Regions from separate parts of the Streptomyces sp. NPDC002845 genome, predicted to be linked through region 1. Evidence: riboswitches for the same ligand, from Rfam matches in the RefSeq annotation. Region 1 holds a riboswitch; each other region holds the start of a gene.
What was found. Region 1 has a riboswitch for cyclic di-AMP ahead of ACWD3C_RS41025 (transglycosylase family protein). Riboswitches for the same ligand answer to the same signal wherever they lie in the genome.
Positions count from the first base shown of each region.

Region 1 (5,675 bases):
GCGTCCGTGCCTCCCGGAGCGGCACGGTGCGCTCCGCGAGGTCCAGGGCGGCCTCGATGTCGGTGCGGATCGCCTGGATCCGGTCGGGGGTGGGCGGGTCGCTGACGGCTCCGTCCTTGACCAGGTGCCGTTCCGTCATCCGTACGCAGCCGATGTCCACGGAGCGGGCCGCGCGCACGTGGGCCTCGCCGACCACCAGTTCGGTCGAGCCGCCGCCGATGTCCACGACCAGGTAGGGCGTGTCGAGGTCCTCCCGGCCGGTGAGTTCCTTGGTCGCTCCCGTGAAGGAGAACTCGGCCTCCTGGTCGCCGGAGATGACCTCCGGCTCCACGCCGAGGATGTCCAGGACGCCGCGTACGAACTCGTCCCGGTTCTCGGCGTCGCGCGAGGCCGAGGTCGCGACGAAACGGAGCCTCTCCGCGCCGTGCTCCTTGATCACCGTCGCGTACTCCCTGCATGCCGCGAACGTGCGCTCCAGGGCCTCCGGGGCCAGGCGTCCTGTGCGGTCGACGTTCTGGCCGAGGCGCACGATCGTCATCCGACGGTCCAGGTCGGTCAGTTCGCCGGTGTCCGGGTTCGCGTCGGCGACGAGGAGGCGGATGGAGTTGGTGCCGCAGTCGATGGCGGCGACGCGGGTCACTGGGCGCTCTCCTCTGCGGTCGTCACACACGCCCCCTTGCGCCACCACTCCGGCAGCATCCCGATCGCCTCGTCACCCAGGGGGTTCACCCCCGGCCCGGCAGCCAGCGAGTGAGCGACCAGCACATGCAGGCACTTCACCCGATCCGGCATCCCACCCGCGCTCGGGAAACCCTCCAGCAGCTCGATGGCGTCCCGACGGGCGATGTAGTCCTCGTGGGCCGCCCGGTAGGCCTCGGCCAGCTCGGGGTCGGACGACAGCCGCTCCGTCATCTCCTTCATCACCCCGTTCGCCTCCAGCGTCCCGATCGCGGAAGCGGCCCGCGGACACGTGAGGTAGTACGTGGTCGGGAAGGGCGTCCCGTCCGGCAGCCGCGGGGCGGTCTCGACGACGTCCGGCTGCCCGCACGGGCACCGGTGGGCAATCGCGCGGAGCCCACGCGGCGGCCGCCCGAGCTGCTGCTGGAAGGCCTCGACGTCCGCGTCGGTCGGCTCGGTGCGCGGGGTGGAAGGGGGCGGGGATTCCATACCTGTACTCGAGTCTCCCTGAAGTCTCTGAAGTCGTTCACCAGTCGTTCACCGGTCGGAGGCGACGGCGGCGGCGTCGGCCTTGTCGACCCCGTCCCAGACATTGGCGTACCAGGGACGGTCGGCCGCCCCCTGCGTCGCACGCGACTGCTTGGCCGTGTCCGGGTCGATCACGATGTAGCCGGTCTCGCCGGGCATCACGTAGTGCAGCCGTTGCCGGATCTGCTGCTCGGCGTACGCGTCGTCCTGCCACCGCGCCTTGAGGTCGCGCAGCCGTTCGACGCGCTCACGGGCCTCCTCGCGCTGCCGCTCCAGCTCGGCGATGTCGGCGCGCTGGGAGACGTACTGCCTCATGGGGTACGCCAGAGCCACGATCAGCGTGCAGAGGACCAGGACGAGCAGCGCCGCCCGGCCGGTCAGACGGGAGCGGCGGGCCTGGCGCTTGGTCTGGGAACGGTAGACACGGGCGGCCGTCTGCTCGCCGAGCAGCCGCAGCCTGGTCGCGGTGGAGAAACGGTCCCGGTCCTTCACTGCCATCTGGCCCTCCGCCTCCCCTTCACCCGTTCACACCCGTCGCAGCCGTCACACGCCCCGTCATACGCGCGTACGTCCCCGGACACGGTACGGGACCGAGTACGGGGACGTACGTACGACGCTTCCTACTGCTGTTCCTGCCGCTGTTGCGACCGCTGTCGCCGCTGCCGTCAGCCCTTGCTGTGCTTAACGGTTCGCAGAGCGCTGTGCTTAACGGTTCGCAGAGCGAAACCGCGGGAAGGCCGAGCGGCCCGCGTACACCGCCGCGTCGTCGAGGATCTCCTCGATACGCAGCAGCTGGTTGTACTTGGCGACGCGCTCGGAGCGGGCCGGGGCGCCCGTCTTGATCTGGCCGCAGTTGGTGGCGACTGCGAGGTCGGCGATGGTGACGTCCTCGGTCTCGCCGGAGCGGTGGGACATCATGCACTTGAAGCCGTTGCGCTGGGCGAGCTCGACGGCGTCCAGGGTCTCGGTCAGCGAGCCGATCTGGTTGACCTTGACCAGCAGGGCGTTCGCGGACTTCTCCTCGATGCCGCGGGCCAGGCGCTCCGGGTTGGTGACGAACAGGTCGTCGCCGACGAGCTGGACCTTGTCGCCGAGCTTCTCGGTGATGATCTTCCAGCCGTCCCAGTCGTCCTCGAACAGCGGGTCCTCGATGGAGACGAGCGGGTAGGCCTCCACCAGCTCCGCGTAGTACTCCGTCATCTCGGCGGCCGTGCGGTTCTTGCCCTCGAAGACGTAGGAGCCGTCCTTGTAGAACTCGGACGCGGCGACGTCGAGCGCGAGGGCGATCTGCTCGCCGGGGGTGTAGCCGGCCTCCTTGACGGCCTCAAGGATGAGGTCGAGGGCCTCGCGGTTGGAGCCGAGGTTCGGGGCGAAGCCGCCCTCGTCGCCGAGGCCGGTGGCCAGGCCCTTGCTCTTCAGGACCTTCTTCAGGGTGTGGTAGACCTCGGCGCCCCAGCGTAGGGCCTCGGAGAAAGACTCCGCGCCGATCGGGGCGATCATGAACTCCTGGATGTCCACGTTGGAGTCGGCGTGCGAGCCGCCGTTCAGGATGTTCATCATCGGCACCGGCAGCAGGTGCGCGTTCGGGCCGCCCAGGTAGCGGAAGAGGGGGAGGTCGCTGGCCTCGGAGGCGGCGTGGGCGACGGCGAGCGAGACGCCGAGGATGGCGTTGGCGCCGAGGGAGCCCTTGTTGTCGGTGGCGTCCAGGTCGAACATCGCCTGGTCGATCAGGCGCTGCTCGGTGGCGTCGTAGCCGACCAGCTCCGGGCCGATCTGCTCGATGACGGCGAGGACGGCCTTCTCGACGCCCTTGCCGAGGTAGCGGTTGGAGTCACCGTCGCGGAGCTCGATGGCCTCGAAGGCGCCGGTGGAAGCGCCGGACGGAACGGCGGCACGACCCGTGCTGCCGTCGTCGAGGCCGACCTCGACCTCGACCGTGGGGTTGCCTCGGGAGTCCAGGATTTCCCGGGCTACGACGACGTCGATGGACGGCACGAGCATCTCCTTCTTGGATGTGACGCTGAGAGTGCGGGGCGCAAGGCCTTGCGACTAGAGCCTAACCGCCTCCGGGACATAGGCCAGCCGACCGACCGTCCCGTGGACAAGGACTGACGGCACCTATTGTTCCCGAACGGAACAAAGAGGGGTGGCGAAGAAAAGTGGGGAGACGGAGAAGGTCGCGATGAAGGTGCCGGATGAAGGTGACGAAGGGCGGCGAAGAAGGTGGCGATGAAAAAGCCCCGCCCCGGTGCGTACGGGGGAGTACGCACCGGGGCGGGGAGCCCGTGGGGACGGGGGTGACCCTCACGAGGCCTCCAGTATGAGGACCACGGATGTGAGGATCCTTTGGTTCAACTGAGAGTCGTATGAGTCTCCTGTCGAACCGGAGTGGCCGCCGGCCTCGGCCTCAGCCTTGGTTCGGCTTCAGCCCCAGCTTCAGCTTCGGCTTCAGCCGAGGTGCAGCTGCTGGCCCGGGTAGATGAAGTCGGCGTCGTCGATGATGTCCTTGTTCAGCTGGAAGAGCTTCTGCCAGCCACCCTCGACGTCGTTCTCGGCGGCGATGCCGCTGAGGGTGTCGCCGGAGACGACCTCGTACTCGCCGTCGCCCTTCTTGACCGTCTTGCCGGTCGGAGTCTCGACGGTGGCCCGCTCGGAGGAACGCGAGGCGCGGGTCTCCTGCTCCTGGGTGCCCTGCTCGGAGGAGCTGGAACCCGAAGAGCTGGAACCGGAGGAGCTGGAACCGGAGTTGTTGGCGGAGCTTTCGGTGCCGGTGCTCGCGCCGCCGTCGTACGCGGCGCTGGACAGACCCGTGCCGCAGGTCGGCCAGGCGCCCTTGCCCTGGCCCGCGAGGACCTTCTCGGCGATCTCTATCTGCTGGGCCTTGGTGGCCTGGTCCGCGGTGGCGGCGTACTGGGTGCCGCCGTACCCGGCCCAGGTCGAGGCCGAGAACTGCAGGCCGCCGTAGTACCCGTTGCCGGTGTTGATGGACCAGTTGCCGCCGGACTCGCACTGCGCGACCGCGTCCCACTCGGAGGCGGTGGCGGCGGAGGCGCTGCCGGCGGCCATCAGCGGGGCGGCGATGGCGGCGCCGGTGACACCGGCGAGCGCGACGAGGCGGCTGGCCTTGGACGGACGACGGTGCTTGCCCTTGCAAGAGTGCAGCATGTTTGCGATCCCCTCACCGACGCCTACGAGGTGAGCTGTCGGGTTCGGGCCGGTTGAGTTGCCCGGCCGCGCGGATCGCTTTCGCTTCCGCACGGCTTCACCCCGAGCCGGTTCCGGCATCAACTGCCGGGCCCGGCACTTACCTTGGGTCCCCCGCTCCTGCCTACGGCGCTTGACGCGACGACTGTTCCCGTGCGGCCGTTGGCAGGATTCGGCGTGACGACCGCAGGAGCCCGCTGTGGCGAGCAGTCACGACCGTAAACACGCGATTCGCCGAATTTCAAAAAGGATCAGGGCTTCTGTGATTCATCTCCCACCGAGATCAAAACGGGCATTCGGTGCGAAGCATGACGCGAACTACCGCTGCTTTTCGCCCGATTCGACCCCGAGCTCCAGGGTCTGACCGGGCATGATGTGGTTCGGGTCAGCACCGACCGTCCCCCTGTTGTCTGCGTACAGCACGGACCATCCGCCTTCGACGCCAAGGGAGTCGGCGATCGCCCACAGGGTGTCCCCGGTACGGACGACGTACGAGCCGTCGTCCGGCGCCTCGCGGGAGGCGTGACGGCCAGAGGGGGTGCCGGTACGACCGTCGTCGATACGGCCGCCGGTCGCGCCCTCGTCGGCGCTCTCGTCGGCACTGTCGCCGCGGTGGCGGCCGGTGCCGGTGGTTTCGGTGTCGGCTTCGACTTCGGTTTCGGTGCCGGTTTCGGCGCTCTCCTCGCCGTCGCCGCCGGTCGAAGAGTCGGCGCCCTGTTGGGAGTTGCCGGAAGCGCCACTCCCGGTGTCGCCTGTGGCCGAGCTGTCGGAGTCCTGTGAGGTGCTCTCGCCGGTGTCGACCAGTCCGGTGTCGGCCTTGGTGGAACCTTCGGCGACATCCGGGGACGGGTCGGAGGTACCGGATGAGTCAGAGGTACCGGACGGGTCGGAAGCGTCGGACGAACCAGAAATACCGGATGAATCAGGAGTACCGGATGAGTCGGACGAGTCAGATGAACCGGACTGGCCGTCACCCACGACCCCGGTGTCTACGTCGGCGGAGCCGGAGTCCCTGCCGAGGCCGGTGAGCAGGCCGCAGGAGGCCCAGACGCCGACGCCCTGGTCGGCGAGGATTCTCTCGGCGACGGCTATCTGCTGGGAACGGCTGGCCTGGTCGGCGCGCTCCGCGTACTCGCGGCCGCCGTACTTCTCCCAGTTCTCCTGCGACAACTGGAGTCCGCCGTAGTACCCGTTGCCGGTGTTGGCGCTCCAGGCTCCCCCGCTCTCGCACTCCGCGACCTGGTCCCAGGTCGCCCCGCTGGCCG
Region 1 covers NZ_JBSFUU010000093.1:16,131-21,805, forward strand. The annotation lists gene ACWD3C_RS41005 (Ppx/GppA phosphatase family protein) at 1-640, opposite strand, end outside; gene ACWD3C_RS41010 (DUF501 domain-containing protein) at 637-1,167, opposite strand; gene ACWD3C_RS41015 (FtsB family cell division protein) at 1,216-1,704, opposite strand; gene eno (phosphopyruvate hydratase) at 1,912-3,201, opposite strand; gene ACWD3C_RS41025 (transglycosylase family protein) at 3,655-4,371, opposite strand; cyclic di-AMP (ydaO/yuaA leader) riboswitch at 4,377-4,552, opposite strand; gene ACWD3C_RS41030 (transglycosylase family protein) at 4,729-5,675, opposite strand, start outside.

Region 2 (5,675 bases), on a different contig from region 1:
CGTACTGCCCGTACCCCTGCTGATAGCCGCGTTCCGCTGGCTGGACCGGGTGGAGCCCGGGCCCTGGCGGAACCTGCTCTTCTCCTTCGCCTGGGGCGCCTGCGCGGCGGCGCTCATAGCCATCGTCGCCAACAGCTTCGCGACCAGATGGATAGCGACGGCCACCGCCGACCCGTCCGGCGCCGACACCCTCGGGGCCACGGTCATCGCCCCCGTCGTCGAGGAGACCGCCAAGGCCGCGGCGATCTTATTGATCTTCCTCTTCCGCAGACGGGACTTCACCGGGATCGTCGACGGGGTCGTCATAGCCGGTGTCACCGCCACCGGCTTCGCCTTCACCGAGAACATCCTCTACCTCGGCACTGCCTTCGGCACCGACCAGCTCAGCGGCGACAGCGGGTTCGCGTCCGTCACTGCCGCCACCTTCTTCGTCCGCGTGATCATGTCGCCGTTCGCGCACCCGCTGTTCACCGTGCTCACCGGCATCGGCTTCGGGATCGCCGCCCTCTCCGCGGACCGCCATCACCTACGGCGCGCCCTGCTCCCCCTCTCCGGCCTGCTTCTCGCCATGGGCATGCACGCCCTCTGGAACGGGTCCTCGACCGTCGGGGAGTTCGGCTTCCTGGCCGTCTACGCCGTCTTCATGGTCCCCGCCTTCGGGCTGCTGACCTGGCTGGTCATCTGGACCCGGCAACGGGAACTGCGCACCGTACGCGAGGAGTTGCCCGCGTACGCCGCCGCCGGCTGGCTCACCCCGCCCGAGCCGTACGTCCTCGGCTCCATGCGGGCCCGGCGCCTCGCCCGGGAGTACGCCCGGCACCACTTCGGCCGCGCCGCGGCCCGCTCGGTCGCGGACTACGAGGCGTACGCGACCTCCCTGGCCTTCCTGCGGCACCGGGGCCGCCAGGGCCGCGCGGGCGTCGATTTCGTCGTACGGGAACGGGAGTTGCTCTTCGAGCTGTGGCGCCGCCGCGAGCTCGCCCGCCCCGCCCTGGCACACGCGGCCCGGTGCACGGCACCGACGCCGGTACCTGTGCCGATACCGCCACCGGTGCAGTGGCCCGGACACGGGCAGGGACACGGACAGGAAAACGGATACGGATACGGATACGGGCAGGGGTACGCGCCGACGGCGCCCTATCCCGCGTACACGGCGTACAACCCACACAACCCGTACAGGTCCTGACGGAACCTACGCCGAAGCCTCCGTCAGCCTCCCGGCCTCCTCCTCCGTCAGGGTCACGTCCGCCACCGCCAGCAGCGCCGGAAGCTGCTCCACCGTGCGCGCCGAGGCGATGGGGGCGGCGACCGTCGGCCGGCCGGCGATCCAGGCGAGGGCGACGGTGGCGGGCTCGACACCGCGGTCCCCGGCGATGTCGTCCAGGGCGGCCAGGACGCGTACGCCCCGGTCGGTCTCCAGGTGGGCGCCCGCGCCCACCGCACGCGGGCTCTCGACCGTCGTACCCGGCCGGTACTTGCCCGTGAGGAAGCCGCTGGCCAGGGCGAAGTACGGGACGGCGGACAGGCCGGAGGCGGCGACCACGTCCTGCAGGGCACCCTCGTACGTGGTGCGCGAGACCAGGTTGTAGTGGGGCTGCAGGGCCACGTAGCGTGCCAGACCCTCGCGGTCGGAGAACTCCAGGGAGGCCGTCAGGCGCTCCGGGGTGATGTTGGAGGCGGCGATCGCGCGGACCTTGCCGGCCTTCACCAGTTCGTCGAGGGCGGTGATGATCTCCTCGACCGGCACCTCGGGCTTGTCGAAGTGGGTGTAGTACAGGTCGATGTAATCGGTGCCGAGGCGGCGCAGGGAGGCGTCGGCGGCGGCCTTGATGTTGGCGGCGGACAGTCCCTGGTACTCGGGGTGCTGGCTGACCTTGGTGGCGATCACGACGTCATCGCGATTGCCGCGGGCCCGCACCCACTTGCCGATGACCGTCTCGGACTCCCCGCCCGAGTTGCCCTCGGCCCACGCCGAGTAATAGTCGGCCGAGTCGACGAAGTTGCCGCCCACCGCCGCGTACGCGTCCAGCACGGCGAAGGACTGTGCCTCGTCGGCGGTCCAGCCGAAGACGTTGCCGCCGAGGGAGAGCGGGAAGACCTCAAGGTCGGACGAGCCCAGCTTGCGCAGAGAAGTCATGGTCATGCTCTACGTCAACTGCCGGGCCGGGCAAGCGCATTCCGCACGACCGGCCCCAACAGCCTCGGGTTCCCCAAGATCCCGTAAAACCGGGAGCCTGGACTCACGACTCACGCCTTACGGGTTCAGCCCCTTGCTCTGCAGCCACGCCATCGGGTCGATCCCGGAGCTGCTGCCGGCGGTGTGGACCTCCAGGTGGAGGTGAGCGCCGGTGACGTTGCCGGTGGCGCCGACGCGGCCGATGATGTCGCCCGTGGCGACCTGCTGGCCGACGCTGACGTTGATGGAGGACTGGTGGGCGTACCAGATCTCCGTGCCGTCCTCCAGGGTGAGCACCGTCTTGTAGCCGTACGACCCGTCCCAGCCGGCCGACGTGATCGTGCCGCTGTGCACGGCCTTGATCAGCGTGCCCGTGGGGGCGGCGAAGTCGAGGCCGGTGTGGTAGCCGGAGGACCACAGGGCGCCGGCCTGGCCGAAGTAGGAGGTGATGGTGTACGAGGAGGTCGGCAGCGTGTACTGCCTGGCGAGCTCGGCGAGACGCTCCTCCTCGGCCTTCTGCCGGGCCTCCTCCTCCGCCTGCCTCTTCTCCTCGGCGGCCTTGGCCTCGGCCTCCTTCTTCTCCTTGGCGGCGAGTTCGGCGGCCTTCTCCGCGGCCTTGGCCTCGGCGGCCTTGGCGGCGGCGGTGTCGACCTGGTCCTGCTGGGACTCGGCCTGCTGGATGATGCGGGCGCGCAGTGCCTCACCGGCGTTGGTCGTACCGGAATCGGTGTCGGCCGTGGTCAGGCCGGCGCTGGTGAGCGGAGCCTCGGAAGCCTGCGGCTCTTCCTCCTCCTCGTCCGATTCCTCGAACACCGAGCCCACGCTCGGCAGGTCGGGCAGCGAGATGGACACCGGCGGCTTGCCGGTCTGCGCGGTGGCCATGCCGCCCGCGCCGACCGCGGCTATGACGCCGACGCCCAGAACCGTGGAGCTGCGGGCGAGTCCTCCCCCGCGCTGCTTGCTTACGCGGTGCCGGCCGCGAACGGGACGAATGGACTCCTCGGTGGGATTCCACTCCTGCCAGGGACCCTCGTCCTTGCTGTCGTAGCCGCCGTAGGCGAAGGTGTCGCCGCTGTGCTGGCTCGGCACGGACGGAGCTTCTGGGGCAGGCCGGTTGGACGCCACGTAGGCGTACTCCTTTCCTTCCTTCTCGCCTACCGGGTTAGCTGACGGGTTCGGAGCAGGAAGGTCTCCTACGCGCGTAAACCTGCCGTACTTCCACGGCGGCTTCCGCCCGATTCACCCCAAGGTGGTGGTTCCCCGGTTCCCTTACGGGATTCGGCGCGTGCGCACGGAGCCGCCTCTTGTGACGGCTGGGACAACCGCGCTGCGTTATCGAACGTTAATAGACCCCGGGGCCGTATTCCAAGCTGTTCCGGATGATCGATCAGTCTTTTGCGCTGGACTTACGGGCCATGAGGGGCCTAAATCGGGCGAGTTGACCTCGGCTCATAAACCTCGGCTCATCTGACGTTGTGTCAGTTGTTATGCGGAGGGGGGTCGGTCGGGCACGCTTTGTGACAACGATCAGCCGCGCAGAAAGCCGCCCACGCCCACGCAAAGCCGAGGGCCGGAACTCGAATGAGTTCCGGCCCTCGGCCATCAGTAGCGGGGACAGGATTTGAACCTGCGACCTCTGGGTTATGAGCCCAGCGAGCTACCGAGCTGCTCCACCCCGCGGCGATGTCTCAAGTGTACGCCATCCGCGGACCGCCCAGCACCAGGGTTTACGGCGGTGACCTGTCACCCGGGGATCGGCGACCTGTCACGCAGGAATCGGTGACCTGTCACCCGGGCAACAGGTGGCGGTTCGGCTCCTTCGCCCGCTGCTCGTACTCGGGCAGGACGAGCACGTCGACCCCGGCGTCCGCGAGGAGTCCGCTGCCGTCGGCGGCGGTGACGAAGGTGTCGGGCTCGCGCCAGGCGGTGACGACGCGCCGTACGCCCGCGTCGAGGATCAGTCGGGCGCAGGGGGAGGCGGGGCGGGAGGCGCGGCGGGCGCAGGGCTCCAGGCTGCTGTAGACGGTGGCGGAGGCGAGGCTCGGGTCGGCGGGGTCGAGCTTGGCGAGGGCGGCCTCCTCAGCGTGGACGACCGGGTCGGTGCCCTCGCGGGAGTGACCGCGGGCCAGCTCCGTGCCGTCGGCCGCGACGATCACCGCGCCCACACTGAAGGCCGTCCGCGAGGGCGGGCACTGCGCCGCCAGCTCGCAGGCCAGCTTCAGCCAGTGCCGGTCGGCGGCGGAGGGCTCGCTTCTGGCCCCCGGGACCGTGGGGACGTACCGCATGAGGACGACGTCACCGACGGGCCGGGTCTCCAGGAGCCGCATCCGGCCGGTCGGGCCGCCGGGGTACGGCCCCGTCCCGAACATGCGGGGCGCGTCCGCCTCCCCCACGAACACCGGGGCGACGGCGAGCTGCAGCTCGTCGGCGAGCCCCTGCTGGAGCAACTGGGTGTGGACCCGGCCGCCGCCCTCGACCATGAGACGCCCGATGCCGCGTACGGTGCCGAGGTGGTCGAGGACCGCCCGCCAGTCCAGCTCGGGGCCGAGGGCCACGACGTCGGCGGTGTCGCCGAGCCCGCGCAGCCGTTCGGCGCCCTTGTCCGTCGTATAGACGACCTTCTCGCCGCCCGTGTGCCAGAACTGTGCCGTCGGGTCGAGGTCCCCGGACGCGCTGACCGTGACCTTGAGCGGGTACGCCGGGAGCCCGGCGGCGACCCGGGCGGCGCGGCGGTCGGACGAGTTGACCAGGAGCCGGGGGTTGTCGGTGCGCAGGGTGCCAGCGCCGATCAGGATCGCGTCGCTGGCCGCCCGTACCTCGTCGACCCGGTCGAAGTCGGCCGGGCCCGAGAGCAGCAGCCGGTCGGGGCCGGTGTCGTCCAGGAAGCCGTCGAGGGAGACGGCGGCGGACAACAGGACGTAGGGGTGGGGCATGGGGCTCGCTCCCGTGGTCGTGGTCGTGGTCATCGTGGTCGTGACCGGTCGGCCGGGGGCGTGTCACTCACCCGGTCTTGGTTCAAGTTTTAAACAATAACTACACTGTCCGTATGACGACCCGCTGGCTCACCCCTGAGGAACAACGCGCCTGGCGCGCGTACATCGCCGCGCAGCTGCTCCTGGAGGACGCCCTCGACCGGCAGCTCCAGCAGGAGGCCGGCATGCCGCACCTGTACTACTCCGTCCTGGCCGGCCTCTCCGAGGCCCCGGACCGCCGACTGCGGATGACCGATCTCGCCGAGAGACTGAAGATCACGCGCAGCCGGCTGACGTACGCCGTGACCCGGCTGGAGAAGGACGGGGCGGTACGGCGCGAGGGCTGCACCTCGGACAAACGCGGAAGCCTCGCGGTGCTGACGGACGAGGGCATGGCCCTTCTGGAGCGTACGGCACCGGGGCATGTCGAGACGGTCCGGAAGGCGGTCTTCGATCACCTCACCCCGGAGCAGGTGGGGCAGCTGGAGCGGATCTGCTCGGGGATCGCGCAGGCGCTCCAGGGTGAC
Region 2 covers NZ_JBSFUU010000017.1:21,452-27,126, forward strand. The annotation lists gene ACWD3C_RS14605 (PrsW family intramembrane metalloprotease) at 1-1,186, shown strand, start outside; gene ACWD3C_RS14610 (aldo/keto reductase) at 1,193-2,137, opposite strand; gene ACWD3C_RS14615 (M23 family metallopeptidase) at 2,255-3,301, opposite strand; cyclic di-AMP (ydaO/yuaA leader) riboswitch at 3,313-3,470, opposite strand; tRNA gene ACWD3C_RS14620 (tRNA-Met) at 3,783-3,856, opposite strand; gene ACWD3C_RS14625 (dihydrofolate reductase family protein) at 3,964-5,109, opposite strand; gene ACWD3C_RS14630 (MarR family winged helix-turn-helix transcriptional regulator) at 5,223-5,675, shown strand, end outside.
Region 2: another riboswitch for cyclic di-AMP. It lies ahead of ACWD3C_RS14615 (M23 family metallopeptidase); the one in region 1 lies ahead of ACWD3C_RS41025 (transglycosylase family protein).

Region 3 (5,675 bases), on a different contig from region 1:
TTCACCGTCGACGCGACGGAAGCCCCGGAGTCGTACAGAATCACTCCCCTGGACGTCTTGAACGCCCTCAACGAACTCGCCGCGTCGCGCGGTTAGCCGCCGATCACGTTCTACGGGACCCGGCCCCCGCCCCTCTCAACTGACCCCCTCCATGCCCCATCCGATCCCCACGGAGCCCTGTGCTCCGCGGGGATTTTCGCTGTCAGCCGAGCATCACCCCCAAGCTGCGTACGTCCTGTACATTTTTGACAGAAGTCGATCAGAGGATTCATGAGGAGGCGTGAGCCATGGACCGTCCGTCCGCCCGCTATGTCCTGCCCGAGTTCACCGAGCGCACGAGCGCGGGGCAGCGGACGCTGGATCCGTACTCGAAGCTCCTGGAGGAGCGGATCGTGTTCCTCGGGACGCAGATCGACGACACGTCGGCGAACGACGTGATGGCGCAGTTCATGCACCTCGAGTACCAGTCGCCCGACCAGGACATCTCGCTGTACATCAACTCCCCCGGCGGCTCGTTCAGCGCGATGACGGCGATCTACGACACGATGCAGTTCGTCGGATGCGACGTGGAGACCATCTGCCTGGGCCAGGCCGGGTCGGGCGCCGCGGTGCTGCTGGCCGCGGGCACCCCGGGCAAGCGGTTCGCGCTGCCTGACGCCCGCTTGGTGATCCATCAGCCGTCACTGCTCGAACCGGTCGAGGGCCAGGCGAGCGATCTGGCGATCCAGGCCGAGGAGTTGACGCGCAACCGCCGGATGCTGGAGGAGATGCTCGTACGGCACACGGGTCAGACCCTGGAGCGGGTGCACGCCGACATCGAGCGGGACAAGATCCTGGACGCGCAGGCGGCGCTGGAATACGGCCTGGTGGACCAGATCATCCGGAGTCGCAAGGCCTCCCACGCCCTGCCCGGCGCGAGGTGAGCGCCGATGCTGCCACCCGAACTGCCCCCGCTGCCCGCGCTGACACGCGCCGAGGCGGAGTTGATCGACCGTTACCTCGACGTGGTCGACCTGCTCGGCCGGATCAACCCGTCCCGCGCGGGCGACACCTATCGCGGACTGCGCGCCGCCCAGGCCCTGGTGAGCAAGGCGACGGCCCTGCGGGACGCACTCGCCCTGATGCATCAGCGCGGGGAGCATGAAGTGCACGCCCCCACCCTCACGCAGGCCCTGCGGGTCCTCGACGGCGAACGGCGCGCGGCCCGGGTCACGCTGCCGCCCGGCACGGCGGGTTGACGCGAGCCGACCGATCCCGGGTCGCACGCCGGAGCGAGGAGGCGTCCGGCCCGGGCTTCCCACGGACCACGTGGCGTCACTCCGATGACCCAGACGTTCATCCTTTCAAAAGCCCGCAGAAGTTGCGCAACGCGCGTATGTCCAGGGCGGAATCGGACACTCCGTTGCTGGTACGAACGCCGTCGATCTCCTGGACACCCGCCCATGGGAAGGGGTGTCCACCCGAACGGGTGAGTGGTGAGTAACACCACAAATCCCTGATTCCGCTCGGCATTTCCGACATCCGTGCGCCAAGATCCCTTCCGACGACAAGCCCCCGCCGCAGCGGCGGGGCGATCCGGGCGGACGCCGAGTCCTGCCGCCGCCCGGATGACCGGTCGACAGAGGTGGATCGGCAGGAGTGGAGGACCCAGCAAGGCGGGCCGCCGGAGATATCCGGGCGGTCCTTGGGGTGAAGCCGCAGCACGCGGCCGGGCAACTTCGCCAGCCCGAATCCGACAGGTCATCCTTCACAGGCGGCTGACGAAGGGTTGCGCATGACTGCGCTCAATCGTGTCCCGTCGCTGTTGACCCGGGCCGGCACGGCCTCGGCCCTCACCCTGGCCGCCGTCGGCGGCAGCATCGCGGTTCCGGGCGTCGCCTCCGACGCCGATGCGGCAACCGCTGCGACAAAGGCACTCAAGGTCGCGGCCTCCAAGAAGGGATCCCCGTACAAGTACGGCGCCGAGGGCCCCAAGCGGTTCGACTGCTCCGGGCTGACCCTCTACTCGTACAAGAAGGCGGGCAAGTCGCTGCCCCGTACCGCGGCGCAGCAGTACAACAAGACGAAGCACGTCTCCGCCAAGAGCCGCAAGCTCGGAGACCTGGTGTTCTTCCACTCGGGATCGAACGTCTACCACGTCGGCATCTACGCCGGGAAGGGCAAGATCTGGCACTCCCCGAAGACCGGGGATGTGGTGAGGCTCCAGAAGATCTGGACGAGGAGCGTCTGGTACGGCCGGGTCGCGTGACCTGCTCGCGGGGGCGGCGGCCCTGATCGCCGCCGCCCTCGCGGGACGCGCCCCTCCCGGGTGCGTCACGAACCGCCGCCGAACCGCCGCGTGCCCCGGCATCGCCGCCCTCACCAGGCGTAACGCCGACCGGAGTGGTTACCCGTGTATCCATGGCCGACCAACGCACGTCCCCGGCGTCAGCGGCACGCGGCGAGGCTCCGCCGGCACGCCATGAGACCCCGCTCGAACGCGCCGACCGCAACTTCGTCGAGCTGCTCCAGGAGCTGCGCGTCACCCAGACCGGCGTGCAGATCCTCTTCGCGTTCCTGCTGACCCTGGCGTTCACCCCGCGCTTCCCGGACCTCGACTCGGTCCAGCGCGCCACCTACGTCACCACGCTGCTGCTGGCGGTCCTCTCGGCCGCGCTCTTCACCGCCCCGGCCGCGCTGCACCGTTCCCTGTTCCAGCAGAACGCCAAACCCGTCATCGTCCAGGTCTCCTCCCGGCTGGCCACCTTCGGCCTGGCCGTGCTGACGCTGACGTTCGCCGGGTCGGTCCTGCTCGTCGTGGACGTGACGCTGAACCGGGGTGCCGGCATCGCCGCCGGAGGGGGCACGTTCCTCGCCTGCGTGGCACTGTGGGGCGTCCTGCCCCGGCTGGTGCGGCGCACCCGCCTCCGCGGTGACACCACCCCGCCGACGGCTCCGCCGGAGGCACCGCCGCGAAGGCCGCGACAGAGATGAGCCCCGGACCCGCTCAGGGCTCCTGCTGCCCACCCGTCGTCACCGGCCGCACACGTGCCGTCCACGGCAGTTCGATCGCGACCGTTTTACCGCCCTCGCGGGTGGGTCTGACGCTGAGTCTGCCGCCGCACTCGGCGGCGAGCCAGCGGATGATGACCATGCCGCGGCCGTTGTCCTGCTGGACGGCGGCAGGCAAACGTTTCGGGAAGCGCGGATGGCTGTCGGTGACGCCGATGCGCAGCTGCTCGTCACGGTCGAGCGCGACGTCCACGGTGAACGTGGGCGACTGCCCGAGCGTGTGCTGGACGGCGTTGGTGGCGAGTTCGGACACGATCAGGCGTACGGTGTCCGCGATTTCGGTGTCGCCCGGCAGGCCCCATTCGGCCAGCACGTTCGCGACGTATTTGCGGGCCGCGGAGACCGAGGCTGGATCGCTCGGCAGAGTGACGGATGCTTCCTGGTGGTCTGCCATGGCGACGTCGTCCCTTTCCCACACGGGACCGGTGTCCGACACGGAGCGGATGGTTCGAGACGGTCCCGGACTGGTGCTTGCGCCAGATTGCCATCACCAGGGCCGTCATGGTGCCGATCCGCCAAGACATGCATATATCTGTCGCTCGAAGCGGTGAACTCTCCGACGACCGACCGTATTTGGGAGCCCCCTCGGTCCATCCTCTACCGTCGCCCTGACACCGCGCGCCGGGCGAAAGGAGCAGACCATGCGGTACGGTCCCGCGGTGCGCCGTCGCAAGCTCGGTGCCGAGTTGCGTGTCCTGCGCACCCGTGTCGGCCTCACCAGTAGCGAGGCCGCGCGCCTCGTCGGCTGGCACCAGTCCAAAGTGAGCCGGATCGAGACCGGCGCCAGCGGGGTGAAGCCGGAGGACGTACGGCTGCTGCTGGACGCGTACGAGGTGCGGGACGCCGAACTGCGCGAGTTTCTGCTGGTGCTGGCGGGAGGCGAGGACGGCGGCGGACGGCACAACTGGTGGCACGCCTATCGCGGGGTCCTGCCGCCGACGTACCGCGACTTCATCAGCCTGGAGTCGCAGGCCAGCGGGATGCGCACGCTGGAGACCTCCGTGGTGCCGGGGCTGTTGCAGACACCGGAGTACGCCCGCGCGGTCACCCGGGCCGCGGTGGAGGGGCTGGAGGACGACAAGCTGGACGCGCTCGTGGAGGTACGGCTCGCCCGGCAGGACGTGCTGCGGGCGGAGCCGCCGATAAGGCTGAACGCTGTCCTGGACGAGGCGGTTCTGCGGCGGGAGGTCGGCGGACCGGAGGTCATGGAGCGACAGCTGAGGCGGCTGAGGGAGGCGGCGACTCTGCCTCAAGTGCGACTGCAGGTACTGCCGTTCACTGCTGGGGCGCACATCGGCATCACCGGCCCTTTCGTAATCTTCTCATTTTCGAGCACATCCGATCTGGATGTGGTTGTTCTCGACCATTTGACGAGTAGCCTCTATCTGGAGCGGAAAGAAGACCTCCAGGCCTACCTTGAGGCCTTCAACGCCCTTCAGTTCCACGCCCTTTCGCCCAAGGAATCGTTGGATTACATCGCCGGGTCAGCTGGCGGCGTGTAAGGAGGCACCATGTCTGCACTGCCTCGGTCCGTACCTTCCAGTACCGCGCTACGCGGTGTGCAATGGCGGCGCAGCAGCCGCAGTACCGGAATGAACAACTGCGTCGAGACGGCCCGCCCGGGCCCCGGCCCCTGGGCCGGACTGGTGGCCGTACGCGACTCGAAGAACACGGCGGGGTCCGCCCTGCTGTTCGCCCCCGAGGTGTGGGAGGAGTTCATCGCCACGCTTCACTGACCCTGTCCGCGATCACCGGACCCGTTCGGTCACCGGTGGTCACTTCCACCGATCGCGACGCACGGCCGTGTCACGCCGACTCATGGTCGCGTCTCGCAGATCACCCGCACGGCCCGGTCGAGCTGCCCGGCGGTGAGATCCGCCCGGGCGGTCAGCCTCAGCCGTGAGATGCCATCCGGCACGGACGGTGGGCGGAAGCAGCCGACGGCGAGACCCGCCGCGCGGCAGTCGGCCGCCCACCGCACCGCCTGCTCCGGCGACGGGGCACGCACGGAAACGACGGCGGCATCGGGCCGTACCGCTTCGAGCCCGGCCGCCGTCAGCCGTGTGTGCAGTTCCGTCGCCACCTCGCGCGCCCGCGCGGCACGCTCCGGTTCCCGGCGCAGCAGTCGCAGCGCGGCGAGGGCCGCACCGGTCGCGGCCGGGGCCAGACCGGTGTCGAAGATGAAGGTGCGGGCCGCGTTGACCAGGTGGTCGATCACCCGGGCCGGGCCGAGCACGGCGCCGCCCTGGCTGCCCAGCGACTTGGACAGCGTGACCGTCACGACGACGTCCGGCGCACCTGCGAGCCCCGCCGCGTACGGAGCGCCCCGGCCCCCGTCGCCGAGCACCCCGAGCCCGTGCGCGTCGTCGACGACCAGCCCGGCGCCGTACTCCCGGCACGCCTCGGCCAGTCCCGCCAGCGGGGCCGCGTCGCCGTCCACCGAGAACACCGTGTCGGACACGGCGACGGCGGGCCCCGTGTGGGTGCCGAGCGCCTTGCGGACCGCCTCCGGGGCGGCGTGCGCGACCACCTGGGCCGTCCCGCGCGCCAGCCGGCAGCCGTCGATCAGTGAGGCGTGGTTGCCCGCGTCCGACACGATGAGGGAGCCGTGCGGGGCGAGGGCG
Region 3 covers NZ_JBSFUU010000005.1:62,471-68,145, reverse strand. The annotation lists gene ACWD3C_RS04930 (hypothetical protein) at 1-96, shown strand, start outside; gene ACWD3C_RS04925 (ATP-dependent Clp protease proteolytic subunit) at 288-923, shown strand; gene ACWD3C_RS04920 (hypothetical protein) at 930-1,238, shown strand; cyclic di-AMP (ydaO/yuaA leader) riboswitch at 1,607-1,771, shown strand; gene ACWD3C_RS04915 (C40 family peptidase) at 1,775-2,248, shown strand; gene ACWD3C_RS04910 (DUF6328 family protein) at 2,401-2,973, shown strand; gene ACWD3C_RS04905 (ATP-binding protein) at 2,987-3,445, opposite strand; gene ACWD3C_RS04900 (helix-turn-helix domain-containing protein) at 3,693-4,553, shown strand; gene ACWD3C_RS04895 (DUF397 domain-containing protein) at 4,563-4,787, shown strand; gene ACWD3C_RS04890 (8-amino-7-oxononanoate synthase) at 4,868-5,675, opposite strand, start outside.
Region 3: another riboswitch for cyclic di-AMP. It lies ahead of ACWD3C_RS04915 (C40 family peptidase); the one in region 1 lies ahead of ACWD3C_RS41025 (transglycosylase family protein).